DNA from 3 places in the Bradyrhizobium sp. USDA 4486 genome. Region 1 is predicted to be linked to each of the others. Evidence: riboswitches for the same ligand, from Rfam matches in the RefSeq annotation. Region 1 holds a riboswitch; each other region holds the start of a gene.
The links. A riboswitch is a leader RNA that binds a small molecule or an ion and turns the genes downstream of it on or off. The one in region 1 is predicted to bind cobalamin.
Positions count from the first base shown of each region.

Region 2: another riboswitch for cobalamin. It lies ahead of ACVWY3_RS16820 (energy-coupling factor ABC transporter permease); the one in region 1 lies ahead of metE (5-methyltetrahydropteroyltriglutamate--homocysteine S-methyltransferase).
Region 3: another riboswitch for cobalamin. It lies ahead of ACVWY3_RS16800 (TonB-dependent receptor plug domain-containing protein); the one in region 1 lies ahead of metE (5-methyltetrahydropteroyltriglutamate--homocysteine S-methyltransferase).

Region 1 is NZ_JBSRZV010000001.1:4,695,888-4,705,485, forward strand. It holds gene metE (5-methyltetrahydropteroyltriglutamate--homocysteine S-methyltransferase) at 20-2,365, opposite strand; cobalamin riboswitch at 2,470-2,671, opposite strand; gene ACVWY3_RS22665 (nodulate formation efficiency C protein) at 3,855-4,472, shown strand; gene ACVWY3_RS22670 (thermonuclease family protein) at 6,234-6,974, shown strand; gene ACVWY3_RS22675 (carbonic anhydrase) at 6,985-7,722, shown strand; partial or broken gene ACVWY3_RS22680 (aminotransferase class I/II-fold pyridoxal phosphate-dependent enzyme) at 8,015-8,584, opposite strand; gene ACVWY3_RS22685 (acyl-CoA dehydrogenase family protein) at 9,270-9,598, shown strand, end outside.
Region 2 is NZ_JBSRZV010000001.1:3,409,213-3,418,810, reverse strand. It holds gene cobG (precorrin-3B synthase) at 1-861, shown strand, start outside; gene ACVWY3_RS16865 (precorrin-8X methylmutase) at 861-1,490, shown strand; gene ACVWY3_RS16860 (precorrin-2 C(20)-methyltransferase) at 1,493-2,224, shown strand; gene cobJ (precorrin-3B C(17)-methyltransferase) at 2,221-2,955, shown strand; gene ACVWY3_RS16850 (cobalt-precorrin-6A reductase) at 2,931-3,677, opposite strand; gene cbiE (precorrin-6y C5,15-methyltransferase (decarboxylating) subunit CbiE) at 3,676-4,857, shown strand; gene ACVWY3_RS16840 (cobalamin biosynthesis protein) at 4,854-5,222, shown strand; gene cobM (precorrin-4 C(11)-methyltransferase) at 5,219-6,001, shown strand; gene ACVWY3_RS16830 (cobyrinate a,c-diamide synthase) at 6,001-7,311, shown strand; gene cobA (uroporphyrinogen-III C-methyltransferase) at 7,308-8,039, shown strand; cobalamin riboswitch at 8,084-8,303, shown strand; gene ACVWY3_RS16820 (energy-coupling factor ABC transporter permease) at 8,341-9,018, shown strand; gene cobF (precorrin-6A synthase (deacetylating)) at 9,060-9,598, shown strand, end outside.
Region 3 is NZ_JBSRZV010000001.1:3,398,733-3,408,330, forward strand. It holds gene ACVWY3_RS16775 (hydantoinase/oxoprolinase family protein) at 1-77, opposite strand, end outside; gene ACVWY3_RS16780 (NAD-dependent succinate-semialdehyde dehydrogenase) at 846-2,294, opposite strand; gene ACVWY3_RS16785 (AraC family transcriptional regulator) at 2,589-3,455, shown strand; gene ACVWY3_RS16790 (O-methyltransferase) at 3,561-4,253, shown strand; gene ACVWY3_RS16795 (PepSY domain-containing protein) at 4,368-5,798, opposite strand; partial or broken gene ACVWY3_RS16800 (TonB-dependent receptor plug domain-containing protein) at 5,811-8,166, opposite strand; cobalamin riboswitch at 8,281-8,482, opposite strand; gene ACVWY3_RS16805 (histidine phosphatase family protein) at 8,555-9,127, shown strand; gene cobT (nicotinate-nucleotide--dimethylbenzimidazole phosphoribosyltransferase) at 9,202-9,598, opposite strand, start outside.

The DNA.
Region 1 (9,598 bases):
GAACAGACCCAATCCCTGATCACCGGCCCGGCGGATCGAATGCAGCGCGCAGCTCGCGGGCGGCAGCGACCATGTTCGTTAGCGCCGGCCGAACCTCCTCCCATTTGCGCGTCTTCAGGCCGCAGTCCGGATTGACCCAGAGTTGCGAATCCTGCAGCCGGGTCCGAGCCAACGCCAGCAGCTCTTTCATTTCGCCCGTTTCAGGAACGCGTGGAGAGTGGATGTCGTACACGCCCGGCCCGATCTGATTTGGGTATTCGTAGTTCCTAAACGCGTCGAGTAGTTCCATTTTTGAGCGCGACGTCTCGATCGAGATTACATCCGCGTCCATAGCAGCGATTGCACCGATGATGTCGTTGAACTCCGAGTAACACATATGTGTATGGATTTGCGTTTTATCAGCGACGCCCGATGAGCAGATGCGGAAGCAATCCACGGCCCAATCGAGATAAGCCGTCCACTCCGATCGACGCAACGGCAATCCTTCTCGAAGTGCAGCTTCGTCGATCTGGATCATGGTCGCACCAGCATTCTCGAGATCGCGGACTTCGTCTCGGATCGCGAGCGCAATCTGGCGGCAGGCCTCGCTTCTGGGAATATCATCGCGAACAAAGGACCAGTTCAAGATCGTCACCGGTCCGGTCAACATCGCCTTCATCGGCTTCTTTGTTAATGATTGCGCGTAGCGCCACCAGTCCACGGTGATAGGCTTCGACCGCACTACATCGCCAAACAGGATCGGTGGCCTGACACAGCGCGAGCCGTAGGACTGCACCCATCCGTTCTTGGTAAATGCGAAGCCGGCAAGTTGCTCGCCGAAGTACTGGACCATGTCATTGCGCTCGAACTCGCCGTGCACGAGGACGTCGAGACCGATGTCCTCCTGCCAACGTACGGCGCGCGCAGTCTCCTCCTTGAGGAACCTGTCGTATTGCTCGTCACTCATCGCGCCCCGCGCATGGGCCGCACGCGCATTCCGAACCTCTATGGTCTGTGGGAACGATCCGATCGTCGTGGTAGGAAAAGCCGGCAGTCCAAAACGATTGCTTTGGATCTCGGCACGACGGGCAAATGGGCTCGCGCGCCGACGCATGGTCTGATCGATCGCTTTCATCCGGACAGCGACATTAGCATCACGGATTTTCGGCGAAGTCCGCCGGTCAGTCGCGGCACATTCCGACTCGGCAAGAGCTTGCGCGACATTCTGGTCGCCTGCGAGTGCCCGCGCCAGGATAGTAAGCTCTCGCATCTTCTGGACCGCAAAAGCAAGCCAGCTCTTGACGTCGGAAGCGAGCCCGGTCTCGAGTCCAACATCGACCGGCACATGAAGCAGCGAGCAGGATGGCGCGATCTGTACACGATCTTTGCCGAGCTTCGCAATCGCGGGTTCGAGCCGCTGGCGCAGCGAGGACAAATTCGACCGCCATACATTCCGGCCGTCGACGACACCGAGCGACATGACGAGATCACGTCGGCCGCCAGCTATGATCTGATCCAACAACTGTGGCGCTCGAACCAGATCGAGATGCAGTCCTGCAACCGGCAGGCTCAAGGCGGTATCCAGATTGTCGCCGAGGTCGCCGAAATAGCTGGCAACCATGATCTTGATGGCCGGGCCCTCCTTGGCGAGCCGGTCATAGGCATGCCGCAAAGATTTTCGCGCCCCCTCATCCAGATCAAGAACCAGGCAGGGCTCGTCGAACTGAACCCACTTTGCCCCACGTTTCGCCAATTCCTGCAGAACCTCGATATAGACCGGTATCAGTTCATCTAGTAGTGAGAGTAGCTGGAATGCAGGATCGGGACTCTTGCCGAGCTTTAGGAATGTGACCGGCCCGATCAGGACAGGACGGGTCTGAAAGCCAAGGGCCTTGGCCTCTTCATACTCCTCGATCGGCTTGCGAGAGCATAGCCTGAAAGTCTGTCCTCTGCGAAACTCGGGGACCATGTAGTGGTAGTTAGTATCGAACCACTTGGTCATCTCCTGCGCGGGTGCGCCAAATGCGCGCGGTCCGTGACCGCAACTCGCATCCTGATCGTCGCATTGTGATCCGCGGGCCATAGCGAAGTACGTCTTCAGCGAAACGGATTCGGCTTTTGAGGCGTAGATCTCCGGGATGGCGCCAACCATGACACTTGTGTCGAGCACCTGGTCATACAGCGAGAAATCGTTCGATGGAATGACCGTGACGCCGATAGATTTCTGACGAGCCCAGTTCGCGGCACGCAGGCCAGCTGCGTCCTCGAGCAACTGCTGTTCGCTGCTTTTTCCGGCCCAGTAGCTTTCTAGAGCGAGTTTGAGCTCGCGCCTTGGACCGATGCGTGGCGTTCCGAGCGTGGCAACGGGAAGGGAGAGAAGAGACATAGCGTTAACCCCGTGTTGGGGGCAGAAGGCCATGGCGGACGCAGGCAGGGGAAGTCGCGCAGTGCGACGGCTGCTTGGCGCACCACCGGGATACCCCGCCCGTGGACGAACATAATGTCGGGGCAGGTCTCCTGGCTCGCGGGTCATCGCTGCTGTCCGGCCTTCCCGAAGCCGCGCAGGCTTCAGTGACATCGTTGGACAGCGGCTCGCCACTCACAGTTGCGGGGGCAGCGCCGGCATCTTCACCGGCTTCCCTCTTAGCTCCGGATCAAGTGCGACCGGAGAACCTCGACGACTTGGATTATCGAGAAGACAGGTCTTCCGTCAACCTCTCAGATCATGTCTCAAGCTGGTGCTGCGACATCCGCTACGCGAATGACCGCGCATCCTGATGCGTTGAGCCGATGTAGAAGCGCTTTCAAGTCAGCAATATCGAAATGACGATCGCAGCTGCCTGCGGGCCGCGCGCCAGATCGGTGAAGGGACAAATGCGGCTTGCCCGTCGGGACTGCTGCCTCGAGCAGAACGCATCTCGGGCTTCTCAGCGGTTCTTTGAGCAAGTCCACTATCCAGCCACCTTCTCGGTCAACAGGATCCGTGTTGAACAGGCCCAAGCCAGCCGAAGCCAGCAACATACCGGCCAGCACGTTGATGTGCGGTTCAGCAAGACTCCAAATGTTCGGCAGTGAAGATCGGTTTCGCCTCGTCGCCATCGAGTGCAAAGCGCTCCTAACTGAGGCTATTCTCGAAGCGCCGCATGTCGCGATAGGAGCGGCAAACGCACCATGGCCGATGGCCGCAAATGGCCAAACGCGTGGCAGAGATCGAAAGCAACATTCTTGCAACGATGCCGAACCAAACGGTTCAATAGCGGCAAACAATTCTCATCAGGAGCTTGGTACCGAGGTGTTCCGCCGCGCCATCGAACGATCCGGTGCGGGACCAGGATGCATAAGCTGGGCTGGATAGCGCTGAACGGAAACATCGAGACATTGACCAGTCGGAAAGTCGACAAAGAGGACACAAAAGCGGTGCGAATTGCCGTGTATTACCTGGCACGAAGAATGCAAGTCTTCGGGATGCCCAGTCTCCTCCTGCTGGGCATGTCCAGCACAGCAACTTGACTGCTGTCGCCGGCAGCGAAGTTAGCGGCGCGTGACATAGAGGGGAGCGCCTGCTCGCACGGGACACCATCGGTCTCCCCGTCGCGTCGCCGCTAACTTCTTGTGCTCGTGCATAACAGTTTGAAGGTTGCCCACTTTGGAATGACGTGTGGATGACACCACATAGGCCGGCAGTTATGAGAACAGTGTCTAGAAGACGCGCGTTATGGTTTTGTCTCGGTCGCCTCCTGATCTGCCTGGCCGGGCTGGCTGCGACGAGCAACAGTGTTCGCGCCATCGAGAGCCCCCATATCGAAAGATTCAAGTCAACGTGGCGAGCGCAAGACGGTGAGACAATAGAACAAATTATCTCCAACGTCTCGAAGGTGGCACAGTTCGTCCCTCGAATGTGGGGCGTCGCTGAACTTGACGAAAACGACTATGTTTTCGTTTTGTGGACCAGACACCCTGACGATACATTAGACGAACCGTACTTTATCACCTGGAGGATCGCGCTCGACGGCACGTTTCAACTTGCGTCGACCTATGCAAAGCCGATCGAATTGGGCTGGCACGCCCTAGCACTCTCGTTGATCGCCACTGAAGTGAAGGAGAGTGAAAGGGACGCAAATCTTGGCTTTCTGCATGAGCCGAGCAACTTCAACTTTGTGACGACCACGCAAGGCCGCCTCGGCGATCTTCTGCGGCAGGGCCGCTGCACTATCGTTGAACCTCTTGAAGTGGACTACTTGCCGAAGCAGAAGGACAAGCCGACCGAGAAGGGTGATCTGTGGCGCGTTTTGCTTTTGGTGAACTGTGATATCCCAGGACCCCGTTTTTTTACACACAACGGTGTCATCACTTTCGAGAAGAGCGAAGGGCAAGATTGGGAGCCGAAATCCCCTTTTGCCAAGCGTATCGCGGCCTTTCCTCCCGGCTCTTGGTTCGCTGGCATGGAGCCAAAGGAACGGCGAGAGTTGGAGGGGAGCGAAAGCCCTCGGTAAAATGGTCGCGCAGAGCAAGATCGCGCCGCAGCTCCTTTACCGCCGATCCCCTCAGAGCAACTGCAAGACATATCAGCCCTAAAATGTCGGTGTTTACACCTTCAACAATCGCGAGCCTTCCCGTACCCTTCAGCCCGTCAGCAAAAGTCAGGCAGCAGGATTACCTCCGGACACTTTCTGCGACGAATCGAGCTCAGCGGCGCATGCCAGTTGGCGAGATTTTGCTCCCAGCGCACGCGACGCAGAGAGAACACCGATCTGCGAGGGAACCAGCTCTCCATGCACTCTTCAAGGGACCGGGCCTGGACATGCCTCGGCCGGACCCCATGATGAATTTTGCTGAATGACGCACAGAACTATCGCGCGACTGACTCGCGAGCATGCCGAGGCCGAGCCGGCACGATCGAGTGCTGCGACCAACCCATTGAGAGGGTAATGGGGCATTGTCGGCATACCCCTGAACACCGGCCGTTGTCCGAGGGCCCTGGCGACGCCCCCCGGAGCCGTGCGCGAGGCCTCGAGGAACGACTGAGCCGGTCCTAAATTTCCTCGCGCGCATTCGTCTGCGCGTCATAGATCCGAATTTGAAGCATGGGAAAACGCTTCTTTAGTTCTGCTCCGCCTGCCCTGGCGCCGTCTCTGGTTGCGAATTCGGCTCTGAGTCGGCCATCCACTTCAAGTGCGTAAGAAGAGACCGGCAATTCCCGGGGGGCTGCAGCCATTTGATTCCCATTGTGTAGTGAGGTCGTTGAGAATGATTTGTAGCTTGAGTCGGCTAAACCGCACCAGAGCGACCTGCCCAAGTGCCGCAATGGCGGAACCATGTTATGGATGGACGCCTCGCACCGAATGGCATCAGGATGGCACTCGCGACCGTCCGAACACGCGGGCGGCTTACCCCTCGTCCGGTGCGTACAAGACGAAGCCACGGAGGTTGCCGTTTGAGATTTTCTGGCGCAAACGCGCGCCCTCATACCGGGCTTGCTGGGTCAATCTCCACATGTGATCGCGGTGAAGCGCACTATGAGAGAGCGGCCGCCAGTCGCGCCGCCAGGGTCATGACAATCGGGTTCTCCTACGAACGGGGCGGCAGCACCACGAACGGTCATGGTGCAGCGCAGAGGTGCGAAAAGCCACAATGCGATGGGCATAAAGGCCTGGCTCTCCAAAAGAGGGCTCGGGGTTGGTGGTTTGCGCAAGCGATACCGGTTCATTTACGCAGCGAGCGTTGAGCTGAACTCCGTGGCGCCTTTCCAGTTTTCAGAGGAAGCGAGACCAGATTTCCTTCGAACATCAATCTTCTCCTGACAAGAATTTACAGCGAAATGTCATCCCCTCGCTGAAACCGTCTCGGCAGCCTTCTGTCTGCCGATGCAGGTTGGCACAAAGCGATAGCCAGGTTGCTCGTCCCCGCCTGACTTGCACTCGATGTCAAGATTCACAGGCGACTTCTTCTCCTTCAAGCGCGTGAGAAGACAGCGTTCGAGGCTTGGCCTTTCTCCCGCATACCAAGTTCGCGGCCAAGCGATCGGATCTCCTCCTCAGGTCGAGAGGGTGCAGCACGCGCCCGGTGAGAGAGATCGACGAGGCTAAGGATACCGCGACACGCACACCGGAAGAAATCGCTTGAACCTCACCCAGCGTCAGGTCGTAGCTTGGAAATGAAGCCACGCTTTCATAGACCAAGCGTCGAAAGATGCGGCCGACTAACGGACAGACGTTTAAGCAGTCGAATGCGGCGGCGCCGGATCGTGCGTAAACATGGATCAAGAGCGAGAGGTTATTGTCGGGATGAAACACCGCGTAATGATGGTCGCATTGTTTGCTGTCATCACATCTCCGGTCTGCGCGGCGAAGCTCAGCGGTCCTGCGCGCATCCTCGACGGCAATACGATCGAGATCGAGCGATCCAAGCTTCGGCTCTCAGGCATCGAAGCTCCCGAAACTGACCAGATTTGCCTCGACGCCCACGGTCGGAAATGGGCTTGCGGCATAGCTGCTCGCGACGAGCTGATCAAGCATTCGAACGGACGAACGTGGGATTGTCATACCACGGGAGGTGATGAATACGGCAGGTCACGCGGCAGTTGCTTCATAGAAGGCGAGAATGTGAACGCCTGGATGGTACGCTCCGGTTGGGCACTCTCGTCGGGTCCGTACGTCATCTATGAAGTTGTGGCGAGCAAAACCTGTGCTGGGCTGTGGTCGGGGGCCTTCATCGCCCCCTGGGACTGGCGTCGCCGGAATAAGGGGACGGTCATCATCGGCGCGAGCTCGGTTCCCGTCGACGCTCAGGCACTCCTGCTCGGATCGGCGCTGCTATCGGACCCGCCCTCGTCCGAGTGTGTGATAAAAGGCACTGTGGGCCGCAATGGCGAGCGCATTTATCACCTGCCCGGGCAACTCAGTTACGAACAAATCGACATGACCAAATCCGGTGAACGCTGGCTCTGCAGCGAAGCGGAAGCCGAAGCCACCGGGTGGCGTAAAGCCGCGCGATGAGGTGAGATGCATGAAGGCAGACCATTCTCCGACCTATCTGACCAAGATGGCGCCTTCGCGGCGCTCGCTGTTGCTGTTCGCTGTTTCGGCGGTTTGCCTACGGGTTGGCAACAACATTGTCGATGCAAAGCAAGCAAAAGCGCCGCCCAAGCCAAATAACCTGATCTCGCCCGAGGCTGCCCTGAAGCGGCTCATGGAAGGGAACGATCGCTATGTCCGGGGCGGATCACGACACGACGACTTCAAGCGCGAGCGTCAGGTTTTGGTGGATGGGCAAAATCCATATGCCGCGGTTCTGAGCTGCGCCGATTCTCGCGTGGCGCCTGAACTTGTCTTCGGCAGCGGACTTGGTGATCTATTTGTCTGCCGCCTCGCCGGTAACTTCGCCAACGATGACACGCTCGCCAGTATGGAATATGCGGTGGCCGTGCTGAACACGCCGCTGATCCTGGTACTTGGCCACGATCATTGCGGTGCGATAGACGCCACGATCAAGTCGCTCCAGGACGATAAGCCGCCGCCGGGGCACATTTCATCCCTCGTTGCTGCGCTTGCGCCTGCGGTAAAAGGTTCTCGCCAGCAAACCGGTGACACGTTCGCCGAAGTAACCCGACAAAATGTAGTCGATAACGTCAACAAACTAAAATCGACGGGGCCGATTCTGAACGCGGCAGTTGAGCAGAACAGACTAAAGGTCGTCGGGGGCCTGTATCGGCTCGACACCGGCAAGGTCGATTTGCTGAGCTGACGCTGACACCCTCGCCGGCCCGCTAGTCGTTTGCCGCCTGATGCAGGGCTTCGGTCGAATTCCCGTAATTCACTCGTGCATCGGCTGCCCTCAAATGCACCGAATAGAATCCGCTCCACAATTGTCATAGCTTCGGGAAGACCCTTGGTATGCGCGGCCTCTTAATTCTCCTTGCATTATACGTGCTCATATTGGCAACGCGAGGCCAGCACCAAGAAACCCTCATACCGCGAGCGCCAGTATTTATGCCTGCGCGTTAATGCGCTAGTCCAACACGCAACGAGCTGACTTGTGTAAAATCGACCAGATCGACCAGGCGTTGCTGCCGCTCAGGCTCCTCCTGCAGGATCTGGAGTGCTTCTCCACCGCGACAGCCATAAAGGGTGATGGCGCCTCGGCGACAATGAATGGACGACACCGATTGACCATGAAGTTGCGCAATACGCCGGAAGCAGTGACAAGCGCGCCCGCCGCGCCCAGCACCTTGCCCCAGGCGTGGACCACCACCAGATCTCCGCGCCCCTCATAGGACGCGCTGAGCCCCGTCTCCTGCTCGCCGTAACGCCTGTGGCGTAAGCCTCGTCCACGACCAGAAACTTGGTAGCACTCGGCGACTGCGACTAGATCTTTAAGCGGCGCGAAGTCGCCGTCCATTCTGTAGAGGCTTTCCACCACGATCCGGATGCGCCCTATTCCGCCCTTGGCGCACCAGTTGCCAATCACATCTGCGACCGACTGTAGATCAATATGGGCGCTCATCCGAAACTCCTGGACGCCGCCGTCACGTTTGATGAATACTTGCGGTGTGATGTCCACTTCTAACCAACAGCTCACCCATAGTCGCGAGCACGGTAAATTCCGCTTTCGGTAACGTCGGGAGATCGGAGCGGGCCTGAAACTCAGCAGGCAAGCCGAGCCCGACTGATTCGCGGTCGAGGTCCACTTCAGTTGTTCTCCTTCCATGTCCGGTTGATGACGCGTTGTGCCTGGAATCAGACACGCGAGGCGCGAGCATCCTCTCGGCGCGGCACGAGCCAAGTGATCTCGCTCGATTCAGACACGCCGGCAGACCATGATTGATGGCACGTCGATTGCTGGGGACATGCAAAGGAGCCGCAGGCATCGCCGACCCCGCGGTTGCCAAGTCAGGAATTCACAACGTGGTTCGAGCCGGGTGGGCAAATCGTCCGTTGGAGGAGACATGGCAGAACCAGCGCTGTCGTCGGCCGTCGGAGACATAGTGCAGCAGAGGTGGATCGATCTCGCCGCCGCATATCAGTTGCTTTGCCGGTTCAGCCTCAATGAGAGCATCGACAGCCATATCTCAGTCAGTCCTGCCAGCCCTCAACACCTTTTCTTTGAGTCAATGCGTTCGGGGAGTGGTTTGGACTGGCAAGCGCCTTTCATCGCATCACAGTCAATATCAACTGCGACAGTTTCGACGATCCCTGCCCACTGGGTATCAATCCGACCGGCTTCGCCGTGCGCCCGCAATCAAATTCAATGAAGTGCGGCAGCGATCGGCTCAAGACACCGAGGACAGGTTTATGAACGCTCCACCAGAGACGATCACTCGAGTAACCGACGCTACGGCTGCGACCTGGGACAATCTGTCGCCGCTGCTGGTTGATATCCGCGCGCGTCGAAACGAATTCGCCCGAGCGCAGAAGATTCCAGACGAGATCATCGAGGGCTTCAAGCGCGTTGGCGTCTATCGAGCTTTGGTCGCCAAGCGATTCGGCGGCGAGGAGCGAACGCCGGCCGATTTTTGTCGCCTGATCGAGCGTATTTCCGAAGTCGACGGCTCCGCCGGTTGGGTCGCCAGCTTCGGCGATGGGGCTCGCTACCTCGCTGCTCTTCCGGAGGACACGCTTCA
Region 2 (9,598 bases), 1.3 Mb from region 1:
TTCTGGACTGTCGGTGACGAGACGCAGGCGCTCGCCGCGGAGCTTGAAGAAGCGCTCGCGGATAGCGCGCTCGATCTTCCCACCAAATTCGGCTTCGCCATCGACGACGGCAAGTCGCGCGTGCTCGCCGGCGATTCCGCCGACGTGAGGATCGAGCGCGATCGCGGCGGCCTTTTGATGGTGCGGCCCGATGGCGCAAGCTTCGGCCACTCGGTCGCGCGCGGAGAGGCGGTGAGCACGGCGCTCGCGCTCGCATCCTGGTTCATCGCTTCCGGCGGCGCGAAGGGCGGACGCGGGCGCATGGCGGCCCACATCGCGGCCGGCGCGGCATTGCCTGCGGCTTTGCGGGGCGAGACCGAGCCTGCGCCCGTGATGCCGGCGTCCCGGCCCGGGCCTTATCCGCAAGGAGCGCTCGTCGGCGTCGCCTTCGGGCAAATGCTGCACACGACGCTGCATCAGTTTTCCGGCTGCGGTCATGCGCTGCGCATGACGCCGTGGCGGATGGTTCTGAGCGAAGGCAAGCGCGCGATGCCGAGCGCGGCCGGCCTCATCACGGAGCCTCACGATCCGGCCCTGCGCGTGATCGCCTGCAGCGGCGCGCCGCGCTGCCGCGAAGCGCACGCCGACACGCGTGCGCTGGCGGCGGCGCTGGCGCCGCGCATCGCGCTCGACACGAAGCTCCACGTCTCCGGCTGCGCCAAGGGCTGCGCCCGCTCCGGAGCGTCCCCGGTGACGCTGGTTGCGACCAGCGCCGGCTTCGATCTCGTCCGGAACGGGTCAACCCGCGACGAGCCCGTCCTGCGCGGCCTGAGCTGTGCCGACATCGTCAGCGATCCCTCCATCCTGGTCGGAGGGCACTGATGCCGCACATCTACGAGACGGACGGCGCGGCGATCTACCGGCAGTCCTTTGCGACCATCCGGGCCGAATCCGATCTTGCGCGGTTCACGCCCGATGAAGAGCAGGTCGTGGTGCGGATGATCCATGCCGCCGGCATGGTCGGTCTCGAGGCGCATATTCGTTTCACGCCCGGCATGGCGACCGCCGCACGCGCGGCCCTGCAGAAGGGCGCGCCGATCCTGTGCGACGCGCGCATGGTCTCGGAAGGAATTACGCGCGCGAGATTGCCTGCGGCCAATGCCGTGATCTGCACGCTCGGCGACGAGGCGGTTCCCGCGCTGGCGCAGTCCATGCGCAACACGCGCTCGGCTGCGGCCCTCGAACTGTGGCGCCCGCATCTCGAAGGCGCGATCGTCGCGATCGGCAATGCGCCGACTGCGCTGTTTCACCTGCTCAACATGCTGGAGGACCAAAGCTGTCCGCGCCCGGCAGCGATCATCGGCTGTCCGGTCGGCTTTGTTGGCGCGGCCGAATCCAAGGCGGCGCTGATGGCCGCCCCGCCAGCGCCGGCATTGACGGTCGAGGGCCGGCTCGGCGGTTCCGCGATCACGGTTGCCGCCGTGAACGCGCTGGCGAGCCGGAGCGAATAGCGATGGGGCGCATCATCTGCTGCGGTCTCGGCCCCGGCGATCCCGATCTGATGAGCGTGCGCGCCGATCGCACGGTGCGCGGCGCAAAGCACGTCGCCTATTTCCGCAAGAAAGGCAGGCCCGGCCAGGCGCGGCGCATCGTCGAGGGCATGCTGGCGGCCGACGTTACCGAATATCCCATGGAATACCCGGTCACCACGGAGATCGCGTTCGACAGCGCTGAGTACGTTCAGCTGCTCGCCGGCTTCTACGACGAATGGACCGAGCGCCTTGCGCGGCTTGCGCGCGCGGTCGATGTCGTCGTGCTCTGCGAGGGCGATCCCTATTTCTACGGCTCCTTCATGCATCTGCACATGCGCCTGCAAGGCCGCGTCGAGATCGAGGTGATCGCCGGCATTCCCGGCATGGTCGGCTGCTGGAACGGCGTCGCGCAGCCGATCGCGCTCGGCGACGACGTGACGACGGTGCTGATGGGCACGCTGGCCGAGGACGAGCTCGAACGGCGCATGCGCGATTCCGATGCGCTGGTCATCATGAAGACCGGGCGCAATCTCGTGAAGGTGCGCCGCGCGCTCGCATCCGCCGGTCGGCTCGACGACGCGTGGCTGGTCGAGCGCGGCACCATGCCCGGCGAGCGCGTGGTGCGGCTCGCCGAGATCGATGCCACCGATTGTCCTTACTTCGCGATCGTGCTGGTGCACGGCAAGGGCCGGCATCTGGACGCCGCCGAATGACGGGCACACTGACCATCGCAGGCCTCGGGCCGGGCAGCGATGCGCTGGTGACGCCCGAGGTCGCCGCTGCGCTTGCCGCCGCGACCGATATCTTGGGCTATGCGCCTTACGTCTCGCGCGTGCCGCCGCGGCCGGGTCTCACGCTGCATCCGTCGGACAATCGCGAAGAGCTGCAGCGTGCGAGTGAGGCTTTGCGGCTTGCGGGGGAAGGCGGGCAGGTCGTCGTCGTCTCCTCCGGCGACCCCGGCGTGTTCGCGATGGCTTCGGCCGTATTCGAGGCGCTGGAACAGGCGCCGCACTATCAAGCGCTGCCGATCCGCGTGCTGCCCGGCATCACCGCGATGCTGGCGGCGGCCGCGCGCGCCGGCGCGCCGCTCGGCCATGATTTCTGCGCGCTCAATCTCTCCGACAATCTCAAGCCGTGGGCGGTGATCGAGAAACGCTTGCGGCTCGCCGCCGAAGCCGACTTTTCGATCGCGATGTACAATCCGCGCTCAGTGAGCCGGCCAGAGGGATTTGGCCGCGCGCTGGCGGTGCTGAAAGCGGCCGGCTGCGGCGAGCGCCTCGTGATCTTTGCGCGCGCGATCAGTGCTGCTGACGAGAAGATCGAGATCGTGACGTTGAGCGAGGCCCGCCCAGAAATGGCCGACATGCGCACGCTGGTGATCGTCTGCAATTCGCAGACGCGCCGTGTCGGCCGCTGGGTCTACGCACCGAGGCGGTTAGAATGACCGAGCCACTGCATCACCTCGGCCACGCTCTCTACGCAGGGCCTTTCGGGCAGATGTGGCCGGGAGATCATGATCACGGGCAGGCCGAGCCTGCGCGCGGCGTCGATCTTGGCGCGCGCGCCGTCGCCGCCGGAATTGCGGGCGACGATCCAGGCGATGCCGCGCGCCTGCAGCATCTCCAACTCGCCCTCGAGCGTGAAGGGGCCGCGCGACACAATGACATCCGCGGCAAAGGGCAGGGGCGCTTCGGGCGGATCGACGAAGCGCAGCGTGTAGGCATGCTGCGGCTTGCTCGCGAACGGGGCGATGTGCTGGCGGCCGATGGCGAGGAATACGTTTGCCGGCGCGTCGGGCAGCGCGGCGACGGCGGCGTTGATATCGTGAATTTCGATCCAGTTGTCGCCGGGCGCTCTCGTCCAGGGCGCGCGTTCGAGCGCTATCAGCGGCGTGCCGGTTTCCGCGCACGCCGCCACCACATTGCGGCTCATCTCGGCCGCGAAGGGATGCGTCGCGTCGATCACATGCGTGATGCCTTCGCTGCGGATATAGTCTGCAAGCCCGCCCACGCCACCAAAGCCGCCGATGCGGGTCGGCAGCGGCTGATCGGCGGGCGCGCGGGTGCGGCCGCCATAGGAATAGACGGCCTCGATCTGCGCGCGCGCGATCTCCGCCGCAAGCACGCTCGCATCGGCCGTTCCGCCCAGAATGAGGGCGCGTATCATGACTGATCCTTGGCTGACCATCATCGGTATCGGCGAAGATGGCCTTGCCGGGCTGTCTGAGGCAAGCCGAAAGGCGCTCGCCAAGGCGGAAACCGTTTTTGGCGGCGAGCGTCATCTCGCGCTTGCAGACGTTGGTCACCGCGGCCGCCCCTGGCCGGTGCCGTTCGATGCGGAGATCGTGCTGAAGCGCCGCGGCCGGCCGACGGTGGTGCTCGCCTCGGGCGATCCGTTCTGGCACGGCGCCGGCGCGAGCCTTGCCGAGAAGCTCGATGCTACCGAGTGGATCGCGCATTCTGCACCGTCGACCTTCTCGCTTGCCGCAGCGCGGCTGGGCTGGCGGCTCGAAGCCGTCGCATGCCTCGGCCTCCACGCAGCGCCGTTCGAGCGTCTCGTGCCGCATCTGGCGAATGGTGCGCGGATCCTTTGCCTCGTGCGCGACGGGAAAGCGGCCGGTGATCTCGCTAAGTGGCTCAGCGAGCGCGGTTGGGGCGCCTCGGTGTTCTGGATTCTGGCTGCGCTCGGTGGACCGCGCGAAAGCATTGCGGGATATCGTGCCGACAGCTTTGCGGGCGACCTCGCTGCAAATCTTGTCGCAGTCGCCGTCGAGGCGAGAGGTGGGCATGGTGTTCCCCGCAGCTCCGGCGTTTCGGACGATCTCTTCGTCCATGATGGCCAGATCACCAAGCGGCCGGTGCGCGCACTTGCGCTCTCGGCGCTGGCGCCGCGCCCGGGCGAGCAGCTATGGGACATCGGTTCCGGCTCGGGCTCGATCTCTGTGGAGTGGGCGCTGTGCGGGGGGACGGCGACCGCTGTCGAAATGCGCGAGGAGCGTGCGGCGAATATTCGCAGCAATGCAGTGGCGTTCGGACTCGCGCATCGGATCACCGTTGTCACGGGAAAGGCGCCTGAAGCTCTTGCTGGCCAAGACGTACCGGATGCCGTCTTCATCGGCGGCGGTCTCGATCTCGCGATGTTCGATGCCGTCTGGTCCCGTCTCTCGCCGGGTGCGCGGCTCGTCGCACATTCAGTCACGCTGGAGACGGAAGCGCTGCTCGGCGAGCTGCATCGGCGCAATGGTGGCGAGCTGATGCGGGTCGAGATCGCGCATGCCGCCCCGCTCGGCCGCTATCGCTCCTGGGAGGCAGCGCGCCCTGTGGTGCAGTGGAGTGTGGTCCGATGAAGGTCGCGGGACTTGGCTTCAAACGCGATGTGACGCTGGCTTCGCTGCGCGAAGCGCTGCTGGCTGCCGGCGGTGCGGAAGGGCTTGTGGCGTTGGCGACCGTCAGCGACAAGGCCGACAGCGACGCGCTGAAGCAACTCGCACGTGAATGCGGTGTGTCGATCAGGGCCGTTCCGGCCGCGACACTGGCCGGCATCGACACGCCCACGCAATCGACGCTTGTCGCGCAGAAGTTCGGCACCGGATCTGTGGCCGAGGCCGCGGCGCTCGCGGTCGCCGGTCCACGCGCGCGGTTGATTGCAACACGGGTTGTCTCGCAGGATCGCACCGCGACCGCTGCGATCGCGGAAGGAGACGGCGCATGACGGTGCATTTCATCGGCGCCGGGCCGGGCGCGCCCGATCTGCTGACGCTGCGCGGCCGCGACCTGATCGCGGCCTGTCCGGTTTGCCTCTATGCCGGCTCGCTGGTGCCGGAGGGCGTGCTGGCGCATTGCCCGCCGGGGGCGCGGATCGTCAATACCGCGCCGATGTCGCTCGACGAGATCATCTTCGAGATCGCCGCCGCGCATGCGGCAGGCCAGGACGTCTCCCGGCTGCATTCCGGCGATGTCTCGATCTGGTCGGCGATGGGCGAGCAGCTCCGCCGTCTGCGCGCGCTCGGCATTCCCTTCACCGTCACGCCGGGCGTTCCGTCGTTCTCGGCGGCGGCTGCCGCCCTGGAAGCCGAGCTGACGCTGCCCGGCCTTGCCCAAACGGTGGTGCTGACGCGCACGCCGGGCCGGGCCAGTACGATGCCTAAGGACGAGAAGCTCGCTGCCTTCGCCGCCACCGGCGCGGTGCTTGCTATCCACCTGTCGATCCATCTGCTCGACAAGGTCGTCGCCGAGCTGACGCCGTATTACGGCGCAGACTGCCCGGTCGCGATCGTCTGGCGTGCGAGCTGGCCGGACCAGCGCATCGTCCGCGCGACGCTTGCGACGCTCGATGCTGCCGTGGGTGCCGAGATGGAGCGCACAGCACTGATCCTCGTCGGCAAGACGCTTGGCGCGGCGGATTTTGACGAGAGCCGCCTTTACGCCGTCGATTACGATCGCCGCTATCGACCCGTCGGCGCCGAGCCGCGCTTTCCGGAGGCATCGTGATGGCTGCTGGCCTCGTCATCTCCGCGCCGGCCTCCGGCGTCGGCAAGACCACGTTGACGCTGGCGCTCGCGCGCGCCTGGCGCCAGCGCGGCTTGAACGTGCAGTGCTTCAAGAGTGGGCCTGACTATATCGATCCCGCCTTTCATGCCGCCGCGACGGGACGCGCCTCCGTCAATGTCGATAGCTGGGCGATGGATCGCGCGGACATCGCGCATCTCGTCAGCCGCGGCGCGGATGCGGATGTGGTGCTCGCCGAGGGCTCGATGGGTCTGTTCGACGGCGTCGCCGCGCGCGGCGTCTCGGGTACCGGTGCTACCGCCGATATCGCGGAGATGCTGGGCTGGCCGGTGGTGCTGGTGATCGACCCTTCCGGGCAGGCGCAGACCGCGGCGGCGATCGCGGCCGGCCTGCGCGACTATCGCGCCGGCGTGAGCCTTGCGGGCGTCGTGCTCAATCGTGTTGCCAGCTCGCGCCATGAAGACCTCGTGCGCCGTGCGCTCAACGACGCCGGCATCGCCGTTTTCGGCGCGCTGCCGCGCCATGCCGAGATCAGCCTGCCGAAGCGGCATCTTGGCCTCGTGCAAGCCGAGGAGCAGGCTGAGATCGGCAAGCTGATTGACGAAGCCGCGCGCTTCGTCGCCGAGCATGTCGATCTCGATGCGGTGCTGCGCGCGGCCGCCGTCTGGTCGCCGCAAGCTGCGTCGAACGGCCTCAACGTGACGCCGCCCGGGCAGCGCATTGCGCTGGCGCGCGATGCGGCGTTCTCCTTCGTCTATCCCCACATGCTGGAGGCCTGGCGCGCGGCTGGCGCGGAGATCTCGACGTTCTCACCACTCGCCGATGAAGGACCTAATGACAGTGCCGACGTGTGCTGGCTGCCCGGCGGCTATCCCGAGCTTCATGCCGGCAAGATCGCGGCCAATGCAAGCTTTCGTAGCGGCTTGCGCGCCTTCGCCGAGACGCGACCGGTGCACGGCGAATGCGGAGGCTACATGGTGCTCGGGACTGCTTTGACAGATGCCGACGGTGTGCGCCACGAGATGACGGGCCTGCTTGGCCTCGAGACGAGCTTTGCCAAGCGCCGCATGCATCTCGGCTATCGTCTCGCCGCGCTGGCAGCGCCGATGCCGGGACATCGGGCGGGCGCGCGCCTGCGCGGCCACGAATTCCACTATTCGACCATCCTTGCGCAGCCTGACACGCCTTTGGCCGTCGTGCATGATGCGACCGGCGCGGTGATCACCGAGACCGGCTCGCGGCGGGGACAGGCGACCGGGACGTTCTTTCATCTGATCGCGGAGGACCGGTGAGCGGTTTTGTCTCTTTCGTCTCTGCCGGCCCCGGCGATCCCGAGCTCCTCACCGTGAAGGGCGCCGCGCGGCTGCGCGAGGCCGACGTCGTGCTCTATGACGACCTTGCCTCCGGCGCGATCCTCGACCTGGCGCGGCCCGGCGCCAATCTCGTCGCGGTGGGAAAGCGGGCAGGGCGGCCTTCAACCAGGCAGCACCACGTCAACCGCCTCCTGGTTGACTACGCCGCAACCGGCGCGCGCGTGGTGCGGCTGAAGTCCGGCGATGCCGGCATTTTCGGCCGGCTCGAGGAGGAGCTGGAGACGCTGCGCGAAGCTGGCATCGGCTACGAGATCGTTCCCGGCGTCACCTCGGCCTGCGTCGCCGCCGCCCAAGCCGGCATTCCCCTGACCCGACGCCATACCTCGCGCCGGGTGCAGTTCGTCACCGGGGCCGACGTCACCGGCGAGCTGCCCCAAAACCTCAACTGGGCGGCGCTGGCCGACCCCGAAGCGACGACCGTGGTCTATATGGGCCGGCGCACCTTTCCGGATCTTGCCGCAAAATTGATCGCGCACGGGCTCGCTCCAACCACCCCGGCGCTGTTCGCCGAATCGCTTGGCCGTGCCGACGAACGGCTGGTTCGCACCACGATTGCGGAGCTTGCCGAGCAGCTTGCGCGGGGCGGGGCGGCCTCGACGGCGGCCGTCATCCTGTTTGGCGCGCTGGCGGGGGATTATCCGTCATGATGGCCCGGGCTGCCTTCCACCCTTGACGCCCGGCTGGCGAAAGGGGCACACAGGAGAGGCATGGTGCTCCATGCGGCGCAAAGCGCCGGAGCATAATCGGGAATGGGGATGGGCGGACCCAGTTGCGGCGCCCAAAACCCCAGCCGCCCCCGCGACTGTAAGCGGTGAGGGGCTCCGATCAGCCACTGGGCCGTAAGGTCCGGGAAGGCCGGAGAACCCCAGTGAACCGCGAGCCAGGAGACCGGCCGTGCATGTTTTGAGGCCAAGGCCGTCGGGTGTGACGGCAGGAAGGAACTGAGCCATGCATATCGAACCCGGCATCGTGACGGGCGCCAAGCTCGTATTGAGTTACGCAACCGGCATCGCCGCAGGCGGCGTTGCCTTGAAGCTCGCGGCCGAGACCGTACGCGAGCAGGGCATCACATCGTTCGCGGTGCGCACGCTCGCCACCACCGGCCTCGTCTTCACCTTCTTCGAGATCCTGCCGCACTTCCCGGTCGGCGTCTCCGAGGTGCACTTCATTCTCGGCTCGACGCTGTTCCTGTTGTTTGGCGCTGCGCCCGCGGCCTTCGGCCTCGCGTTCGGCCTCTTGCTCCAGGGCGTGTTCTTCGAGCCCGCCGACCTGCCGCAATACGGCATGAACGTCACCACGCTGCTGGTGCCGCTGTTCGGAATCCAGGCGATCGCCGCGCGGATCATCTCGCGCAACACTGCCTATGTCGATCTCAGGTATCGCCAGGCGCTGGCGCTCTCGACGACCTACCAGGCCGGCGTGATCGCCTGGGTGGCATTCTGGGCGCTCTATGGTTCCGGCTTTGCCATGAGCAACCTCGCCAACATCGCGACGTTTGCGGCCTCCTATGCGCTTGTCATCGTGATCGAGCCGCTCGCCGATCTCGCGGTGCTGGCGCTGGCGAAGTCGCTGCGCGGCGTCACCGCGCCCGGCCTCGTCACCCCGCGCCTGCACAACGCGGCCTAGGAGACAAGGGGCGGCCGCTAACGCCGCCCCTCGCGCTCGCGATGCTCACGCTCTCTCTGATAGGCATCGGTTGCGGCGATCCCGCTCAGCTCACGCGCGCTGGGATCACTGCCATCAACGCGGCCGATCTCGTCCTGATCCCGCGCAAGGGGAGCGCGAAATCCGATCTCGCCGATCTCAGGCGCACGATCTGCGCGGATGTGCTCACGAGCGACAAGACCCGCATCGCCGAGTTCGATCTTCCCGTTCGCGATGCGGGTGAAGCCGACTACCGCAAGGGCGTGGACGATTGGCACGATGCCGTCGCCGCAACGTGGTCGCAGGCGATCGCAGATCATCTTGGCGGCAAGGGCAAGGTTGCGCTGCTGATCTGGGGCGATCCCTCGCTCTATGATTCCTCGCTGCGCATTGCGCGTCGACTCAATCCCTTGCCCGAGATCGAGGTCGTGCCGGGCATCACCTCGATCCAGGCGTTGTGCGCGGCGCATGCATTGCCGCTCAACGACATCGGCGAGCCTTTCCTTGTGACGACGGGACGCCGCCTGCGCGAAGGCGGCTGGCCGCAGGGCGTCGATACCGT
Region 3 (9,598 bases), 1.3 Mb from region 1:
CGCCTGATGGCGATGATGTCGGTGAAGGTGCCGCCGATATCGGTGCCGACTTCCCAGTGATGTTCGGAAGAGCTCATGTGCGGGGATCAGCTACGCGTGACGTCCGGACCGGACGCCGGGTCGTTCCCATCCATCGCAACGTCGAATGCCGAACCGAGCGCTCATCATGCATCCCCTGTCATGCCACCGGACGGGAGCGTGCGACAGAGCGAAGGCTTCGCGCTAGGGCCAGAGTTGTCGCAATCCGCTAGACCAGAAGATACGCGGCATCGCGCGCTGCAACATCGGCTGCACGTTTTGGGGCAGCGGTGCCCGCGCAAAGAGCACACAAGCGCGGGCTAAGGCGCGCCAGACGAGTGCGGCGCACCACGAAATTTGCCGCGTGAATCGCGGTGCCGCTGCACTGCAATCGAAGCGCGCACAGTCGACTGTCTAATTTGCAGGCGATCAACCGGGATCACCGCCTGCCCATGAGCCATGCACCACAGTCGGCTCAGCCTCGCTTTATTGTACGAACAGTAAGGGAGGAAATTGCCGGTCCGGATGGTGCCTTGCGGGGACCGGAGCCGATGCAAGCCGCGATTCTCGCAAGCAGCGGAGTGGCATCTTCGACCTGCAGCCGCGCATAGCCCAACACCAGGCCTTGCCGCGTCGGCTGCTCGAGAAAGTTTTGCGATGGCGGCTGTTGTCCATGTCTCGCCCGTCAGGCAACGCAGATACTCTCCGCCCTTATTCCGGGGCGCGCCACTTGGTGCGAGCCCGGAATCCATTTGTACGCGTAGCGTGCTGTGCGATGGATTCCGGGCTCGCGCTCCGCGCGCCCCGGAATGACACCGCGTCTGACTTTACGCGCTCGCCTGCGTCACGAACTTCGTGTTGAGGTAACCTTCGATCGCCTCGAGACCGCCTTCGGAGCCGTAGCCGGAATCCTTGATGCCGCCGAACGGCACTTCGGGCAGCGCGAGGCCGTGATGGTTGATCGAGACCATGCCGCTCTCGACATCGGCGCCGATCGCCTGCATCGTCTTGGTCGAGGTCGTGTAGGCATAGGCCGCAAGTCCGTAGGGCAGACGATTCGCCTCGGCCACCACCTCGTCATAGCTGCGGAACGAGGTGATCGGCGCCAGAGGCCCAAACGGCTCCTCATTCATGATGCGGGCATCGCGCGGCACATCGGTCAGCACCGTCGGCTCGAAGAAGAAGCCTTCATTGCCGATGCGCTTGCCGCCGGCCTGCACCTTGGCGCCGCGCTGGACGGCATCGGAGACGAAACCTTCCATGGCATCGACGCGGCGTGGATTGGCGAGCGGACCCATGCGGGTGTCCTTGTCGAGGCCGTTGCCGACCTTGAGGCTCTTGGCGGCCGCGACGAACTTGTCGACGAACGGCTGGTACACGCTTTCATGCACCAGGAAGCGCGTCGGCGAGACGCAGACCTGGCCGGCATTGCGGAACTTGTTGGCCGAAAGGATCTTCGCGGCATTGTCGAGATCGGCATCCGCGAACACGATCGCCGGCGCATGGCCGCCGAGCTCCATGGTCACGCGCTTCATGTGCAGACCGGCCAGCGCAGCCAGATGCTTGCCGACCGCGGTCGAACCGGTGAAGCTGATCTTGCGGATGATCGGGTGCGGGATGAGATATTCCGATACTTCCGCCGGCACGCCGAACACCAGCTGGACGACGCCGGGCGGAATGCCGGCATCGGCATAGACGCGCACCAGCTCCATGCAGCTCGCAGGCGTCTCTTCCGGACCCTTGACGATGATCGAGCAGCCCGCAGCGAGCGCTGCCGAGATCTTGCGCACGGCCTGGTTGATCGGGAAATTCCAGGGCGTGAAGGCCGCGACCGGGCCGACCGGCTCCTTGGTCACGAGCTGGGAGACGTTGCCCATCCGCGGCGGCACGATGCGGCCATAGGCGCGGCGGGCTTCCTCGGAGAACCAGTCGATGAGGTCGCCGGCCAGCATGGTCTCGCCCTGCGCTTCCACCACCGGCTTGCCCTGCTCCATGGTCATGACAGGGGCGATCTCGGCGGCACGGGAGCGGATGATGTCGGCCGCTTTCCGCATCAGCTTGTAGCGGTCGAACGGCGAGGTCTTGCGCCAGAGCTCGAAGCCGGCCTTGGCGGCCTCGAGCGCGCGGTCGAGGTCCGCTTTCGAGGCGTGCGGGGTCTTCCCGATCGGCTGGCCCGTGGCGGGATTGAGGATGTCCTCCGACTTGCCGGACGTGCCGTCGGTCCACTCGCCGGCGATGAACATTTGAACTTTCGGATACATCCTCGTTGCCTCCATGATTTCGCGCATTGGCGGGCTTGGCGCCTCCGTTTCAAGCCGGCGCAGAGCTACACCGAAAGGCGGCCAGGGAAAAGGGATCAATGATGCCGCAGCAACGCATCGCTGATCTTCTCGGCGGCCATGATCGCGGGGATGTTGGCATTGGCCGCCATAGCCAGAACGTTTGTAGAGCCCGCTCCGGCGGCGCGAGCTCGTCCGGCCGCAAGGAGCGCAAAACGCTACCGAGGCGGGCTGGTTAGAACTGATCGAGATTGGGACCGACTGTGTTGAATGTCTCGATCGCGGGCCGATATGTTGACGCAGTCCATTGCATCCGGACAATCACCGCCCGCCATGCCCTTCTTCCGGCTCGCCGACGACCAATTGATCCCCGATGATCTCGGGTACTTCGATCCTGAGATCGTGCCGCGCACCCTCACCGCCTTCGGTAGCCGCATGGTCACCAAGAGAATGGGGCTCGCGATGCACGCGCATCGCAAGGACGAACTCGTTCTCGCCTTGCGGGGCATTGTCCGGCTCGAGGCCGAGCACGGCGTCTGGATCGTGCCGCCGCGTTGCGCTGTGTGGATTCCCGGCAACGTGCCGCACGGCGTGAGCATCGCGGGCGATGTCGAGATGTACTGCCTGTTCATCGAACCGGACGCAATGCCAATGCTTCCGCGGCATTGCTGCGCGCTCTCGATCTCACCTTTGCTGGCGAGCCTGCTGGTGCATGCCACCCACATGCCTGTCATGTACGACGTTGACGGGCCCGACGGCCGAATCGCCACGGTGCTGCTCGACCAGCTCGCCGCCGCTGCGGTCGAGGAGCTGCGGCTGCCGATGCCTGCGGATGCCAGGCTGCGCCGGATCGCGAGCGCGATGATGGAAGATCCCTCCGACCGAGCGACGATCGAGGATTGGGGCCGACGCATCGCCGTGGCCCCGCGCACCCTCACCCGGATCTTGCAACGCGAGACCGGCATGAGCTTTGGCCGGTGGCGCCAGCAGCTCCACATTCTCGTCGCGCTCCAGCGCCTCGACCAGGGCGCCTCGGTACAGGCCGTGGCGCTGGATCTCGGCTATGAGGGCGCGAGCGCCTTCGTCACCATGTTCCGCAAGGCGCTGGGCAAGCCGCCGGCGCGATACCTCGCCGAACGCCGCATCAGCGCACACTGACCGAAAATCGCAATCGATTGTCCCGTTCGCGGAATGCGATCTGAGATGTAATTTCGTATCCAGGCTCCAACGCGCCGGCGGGCGCATTGCAAGGGAGCTGGATACATGGATTCGATCAGCAGCGGCCTCGTCGCCGACGTCCTCCGTCGTCTTCATCAGGAAGCGGAGATCGCCGACGGGCCGCTGATGCAGGCCTACATGAACGAGGGCACGAGTCGCGAAGAGATGATCAGCCAGGCGATCGCGGCCGAGAGCCGCGATCTCAATGAGGTCTACCACAGATTTGCGAACAATTTTCTGAGCGTCTCGCCGCGGTTCGGACGCTTCCTCTACATGTGCGTCCGCGCCAGCAAGGCCAACCGCATCGTCGAGTTCGGCTCCTCGATGGGAATTTCGTCGATCTACATGGCCGCGGGCTTGCGCGACATGGGCGGCGGTCGCCTGATCGGGACCGATCTCGAACCCGGCAAGATCGAACGCGCACGAGCGAACGTCGCGGCCGCGGGGCTGGCGGACTTGGTCTCGTTTCGGCTTGGCGACGCGCGGGAAACCCTCCAGGCCGATCTCGGAGGCGAGATCGACATGGTGATGCTCGATGGCGCCTTCACGCTCTATCTTCCCATTCTCAAGCTGCTGGAGCCGCATCTGAAGCCCGGCGCGCTCATCGTCGGCGAGAACGCGTTCGAGGAGGCCTCGGGCTATATCGACTACGTCCGCGATCCCGAAAATGGCTACCTCTCGCTGTCGCTTCCGTTCGACCCAGGACGCGGCAACGAATTCACGATCAAGACCAGGTGATCCGCCGCGCAGGGCGCCGAGCCGCTGGTGATGGACCCGCCAACAAATGGGCCGGCATCATCGAGACGATCGGCATCGAGCCGATATGAGGGACACACGAGGCCGGTCCGTCGTTCAAGCCGCAACGGTTGACCGCAGACGCCGCCAGCCGATGACGATGCCGGTCACGGAGAATACGAGCCCGAGCGCACAAAGTCCGACAATCAGGATTTCGCGCAGGCGCGGATGCGCCATGAGGACCGGAAAATCGAGCGTGTGGAGCGCGCCGTAGAACCAGCGGTAGGCCCGCCGCGAGGCATCCAGCCTTTGCAGCACGTTGCCGTCGGCGCCGTCGACATCGAACCAGACGTCGCCGCATCGGGTGCGGTAGACGGGCGCTCCGGGAACGGTGGACTGCGCCGGATAGTCGTCAGACTCCGTGAGCACGGACGACATGCCGCAGTTGGCGGCAAGGCGCCTCGTCAATTCCTGAATGTCGCGCACACTCAAGGCTCCCGCTTGTCCATCGCGACGCACATCCCCCGCCCCGACCAATGTCTGCGATTCGAGACCAAGCCGATCGCGACGGTAGAGTTTGCCGTCGAACGCGAACCATTCGACCTCGTGGACCGGTGACGCTGCCGCCACCTCGTCGCGCGAAGAGGCCGTCCAGTCCGGCGCGGCGTCCACCACACGGGCTTCGGCGCCCGTCAACTGCCCGCGCGAGAACAGCCGGCCGTGATCCATGGACAGCCAGCCGCTGAAAATCCAAGTCAGCACGAACAGCGTTGCTGCGAGCCCGATGAGATGATGCAGGGCGTGCCAGCCACGGTACGGCGTTGAGATCGCCCGTCCCCGCATCCTGATCCGCACGATCCCGAGCACCGCACCGAGCAAGGCCGCGATCGAGGCCAGCAGTGACAGCGTCCAGACCACGCGGTCCCACAGCGCCCAATCGCGCCGCAGCACGGTCGGGTAAATCCAGTGCAAGACGCTGCCGAGCCAATTCCACCCACGCTCGCTGCGGGTCGTATCGAGAACGACCTCGCCGGTGCGTGACGAGACATAGATCTCATTCCCTGCGGCGTCGCCGAGGGTGATGCGAAACAAGGGCCGATGGCGGTCAAAGCCGTTCGGAACGCTCCATTGGTCATAGTCCGCGCGCGCGACGATTGCGGCCGGCGCGGGATCGAGCCCTCGCCGCTCGGCGTTCGCCCGCGCAATAGCCAGCGCAATGTCGGCAGACGTTACACTCGCGTCCCGTCCATCGAACGCGTGGACCGCGCCGAGGTGCGATCGCCCTGACACGATGTAGACCGGCCCATCGACCCGTTGGACCAGCCGCGCGCGCGTCGCATCCGCCGCCCCGCTTGCCGTCACGGCTTCGGCGACGGTGATCCTCACCTCCGCAGGATCGATCGGCGTCAGTCCGGCAAAGCGCTCCGCTTCCGTCAGTGACGGAAACGGAACGAAATGCATCACGATCCCGCTTGCGAACCACATCGCGAACAGCAGGCAGAAAGCGATCCCGAGCCAGCGATGCGAGAGGACGATCGCGCTCATCATGTGACTAGCGCCCTACCATTTGAACGCGGCGGGAGAGCTCGTAGGTGCGCGGCGCGCCCAGGAGGATCTGGTCGGGATAGAACGGATCGCCCCAGATCGCGTAGCGCTTGTCGGCGATGTTCCGCATGCGAAAGGTGAGTCGGGCCTGATCGACCCCGTTGAACACCGTCTTCGGGATATCGACGAAGGCATAGGCGTCGGCAACGGTGTACGCCTTCATCGTTACCACATTGGCATCGGTGTTGTAGCGATCTCCGACATGACGGCCGGTGATGCCGAGCTCCACCGGCCATGGCGTGAAGAACCGGTACGACGCGCCGGCATTGGCGACGATGCTCGGCACGTTCGGCGGCGTGTTGCCGGAGAACGAGCCGCCGACGAAATTGTAGTCGGCATAGCGTGCATCGACATAGGCGATGTTGCCCCAGAGGCGAAGCGGCTCGATCGGGCGCACCGAGGCGGCGAGCTCGACGCCCTTTGATTCCTGCCGCCCCGCGATGTTGAGCGCCATGCCGCCGGCCGCGGCATAGACGTTCTTGCGCAGGATGTCATAGGCGGAGAACGACCACTCCGCCCTGTTGTCCCAGAACAGATGCTTGACGCCGGTCTCGTAGGTGCGTGCGGTGGTCAGGTCGAGCGGCTGGGTCGGCCCAAGCAGGAAGATGTTGTTGGCGGAAACGTCGGCGCCGGTTGCGTACTGGCTGAAGAAGGTCAAGCCGGGCACGGTCTCCCAGGTGTAGCCGATGCGTCCGGTCGCTGGTGCCCAGTCTGTCGCAAACGGGAAGCCCGCCTTCACCAGGCCGTTGACGTCGGTGGAGTTGCGGTCGAGCCCGATATGTTCGACACGAAGGCCCCCGACCAGCGCAAAGCTGCGCGTCAGCCTCAAGCGGTCCTCGAATGACAGCGCCTCGTTGTCGATGCGGGCGGTCTGCTGCTGGATCGTCAGCAGGCCGTAATAGCCGCGGGCGGGATCGACAAGCGAGACGGAGTCGCCGGGAAAGTTCGCAGCACCGGGTCTGACGAAATCCAGATAACTTGACGACAGCGTCGTGACCAGACGGTTGTCGAACCCGGCGATGTTCGTGTCCCAGATCAGATCGGTGACGTTGCCGACAAGGCGCTGGCTGTGCGCGACGTAAAAGCGCTCGCGATTGACGAGATTCGAAACGGAATTGAATGCCTCAACCTCATTGTTGAACCAGGTGCGCTCGGCGCCATAGCCGTAGGCCTGACTCTTCAGTGTCAGGTCGGGCGCGAGCTTCAGCTCGAAGCCTCCGCGTAGCCACACTTCCTGCGCGACGTTGCGATTGTCGAGGACGTTATAGTTGGTGTTGAAGGTGCGATCGTCGATGGTGACAGCGCCGAGATTGGTTCCGTTGTAGTTGGAGACGTAATTGCCCGAAACGATGCCGCTCGTCGCATGCGAGCCGCTGAAAGCGATCGGCACCAGCGGCGCGCCCCAATAGGCCCTACCGCGGTCTTCGCGATACTCGATCGCGCTCCAGACCTTCAGGCTGTCGGAGATGCGGTAGTTGAGCTGACCCGAGACGTCGAGCGTTTTGGTGTTGGTGTCGTCGGCAAAGCCGTTGAGCGAGGAGCGGCTGATGTCGAAGCGGTAGTCGAGGCCCTGGACATTGGTGCTGCCGCCCGAGCCGTAATGGGCGCCAAACGAGTTCAGCGAATCCCAGGAGAAGTCCGCCTCATTGCGGATCGGTCCGGTGTGCGGCTGCTTGGTGACGAAGTTGATGGCGCCGCCGGCGGCGCCCTCGCCCGAGATCAGCGAGCCCGGGCCTTTCAGGAATTCCACCGCCTCCAGATTGGCCGTATCCATGATCCGCGAGGTCATATTCTGCGGACCGATCTTGATGCCGTTGTAGAGCGTGTTGATCTGGCTGTTGGTGAAGCCGCGCATGGAGAAGGCCGCGGGCTCGGCTGGATTGTCGCCAGAGGTGACGCCGACCGCGCCCTGCGCCACTTCGGACACGGTGCGATAGCCCTGCTCGCGCATGGTCTCGGCCGAGATCACCTCGACGGTCGCGGGCGTCTCACGCACGGTCAAGCCGAGACGCGAGGCGCTTTCCGCGACCGCGTTGGAGTTGAGCGGCGTCTGCGCCGTCGCAGCCGGCCCCACCGGCTGAGGGGCAACGGCCGCCGGCCTGCGCGTTGCCGTGCGCCGCGCGCTCTGGGGTTCGCGGCCAGCCGGCCTCGCCTGCTTGCGGGACTGGGCGGGCGACACTTCGACGGGCGGCAGCTGTTCGCGGGCCTGCTGCGCCAGCGCGGCGGGCACATTATCTGCGACCGCTAGCGCCGCGAGCACGGCGGAGGCGAGCAGGAAACGACGCGGTCGTACAATATGGATGGAAGGCACGGTTTGGACCTCGGTATGACGTCAGTGGCACGTCACAGCGAACGAGGTCTCACCCTGGGCTTGTCAGCCGCCCGATGAAGCCGAATGTCTGTACTCCCCGACCGACATCTTCGCGTATGACCACGGCTGACGGCAGGTCTCCTGGCTCGCGGGTCGTGACCGCTTCGTCGCCTTCCCGGGACCGAGGACCCAGTGGCTTCTGACGAAGGATTCACCGCTTACAGTTGCGGGGGCAGCTACGGCATTGGGGACAATGTCCCCGCACCGCATTCCCTTTTCATCCCCTCTCGGGGAAACCGTCAAAGGCATCTAGGATTACGACCAAGACAGAGTCAATGTGCAAGCTGCGGCGTTATTGCCACAGCCACCAACTTCCCTGGAGACAAGCATGGAAGGCGAGACCTTCCTCTGGTTGATACGGCATGCGCCCGTCGACGGCATCAAAGCCGTGATCCATGCCGCCGACGCGCCGGCTGATCTCGGCGATCGCGCGCAACTCGACGCGCTACGGCAGCGCCTGCCGCGGGATGCTGCGAGCTATGCCAGCCCGTCGCGGCGCACGGCCGAGACGGCACGGGCGCTGGGGCTGGAGCCGCTGCTGGTGAGCGATTTCAATGAGCAGAATTTTGGCGGCTGGACCGGCCATCGGCATGACGAACTCGCCGCGACAGGCGGCGATGCCTATGCACAGTTCTGGAGCGATCCAGCGCGCGGAAGGCCGCCGGGCGGCGAAAGCTTTGAGGATCAGGTCGCACGTGTCAGGCAGGGTCTCTCGCGGATCAGCGCCGGTTGTGCAAACTTGGTCGTCCATTCCGGAACCATCCGCGCCGCGCTCTGCCTCGCGCTGGACCTCACGCCGCAAGCGGCCTTGCGCTTTGTCGTCGATCCGCTGTCGCTGACCCGGATCGACCGGCTCGCGGCTGGCTGGCGCGTCGTCTCCGTCAATCAGCGGATCAGCTAACGCATGATCCGGAAAAGTGCGCAGCGGTTTTTCGAAAAGATCATGCTCAAACAACAACCTAGAGCGCGATGATCTCATCGCGCTTTAGGCCTGTCAGGCACATTGGCCTGCGCGAACGTCGCCATGCCGTTGTGCAGAGCGCAGGCCGATCGCACCAGCGGCAGCGCGATGGCGGCGCCCGATCCCTCGCCCAGCCGGAGGTCGAGGCTGATCAGCGGCTGCACGTTCAATGCACGCAGCACCAGCCGATGCCCCTGCTCGGCAGATTGGTGCGAGGGCAACAGGAACGGCTGGCAGGAGGGATTGAGGCGCGTCGCGGCCAGCGCTGCCACCGAGACGATGAAACCGTCGATCAGCACGGGAATGCGGCGCTGCGCAGCCGCGATGATTGCGCCGCAGATCGCGGCGATCTCGAGGCCGCCGACGGCGCACAGGATTTTTTCGGGCGCCGCGCCTGCAACGCCATGCCGT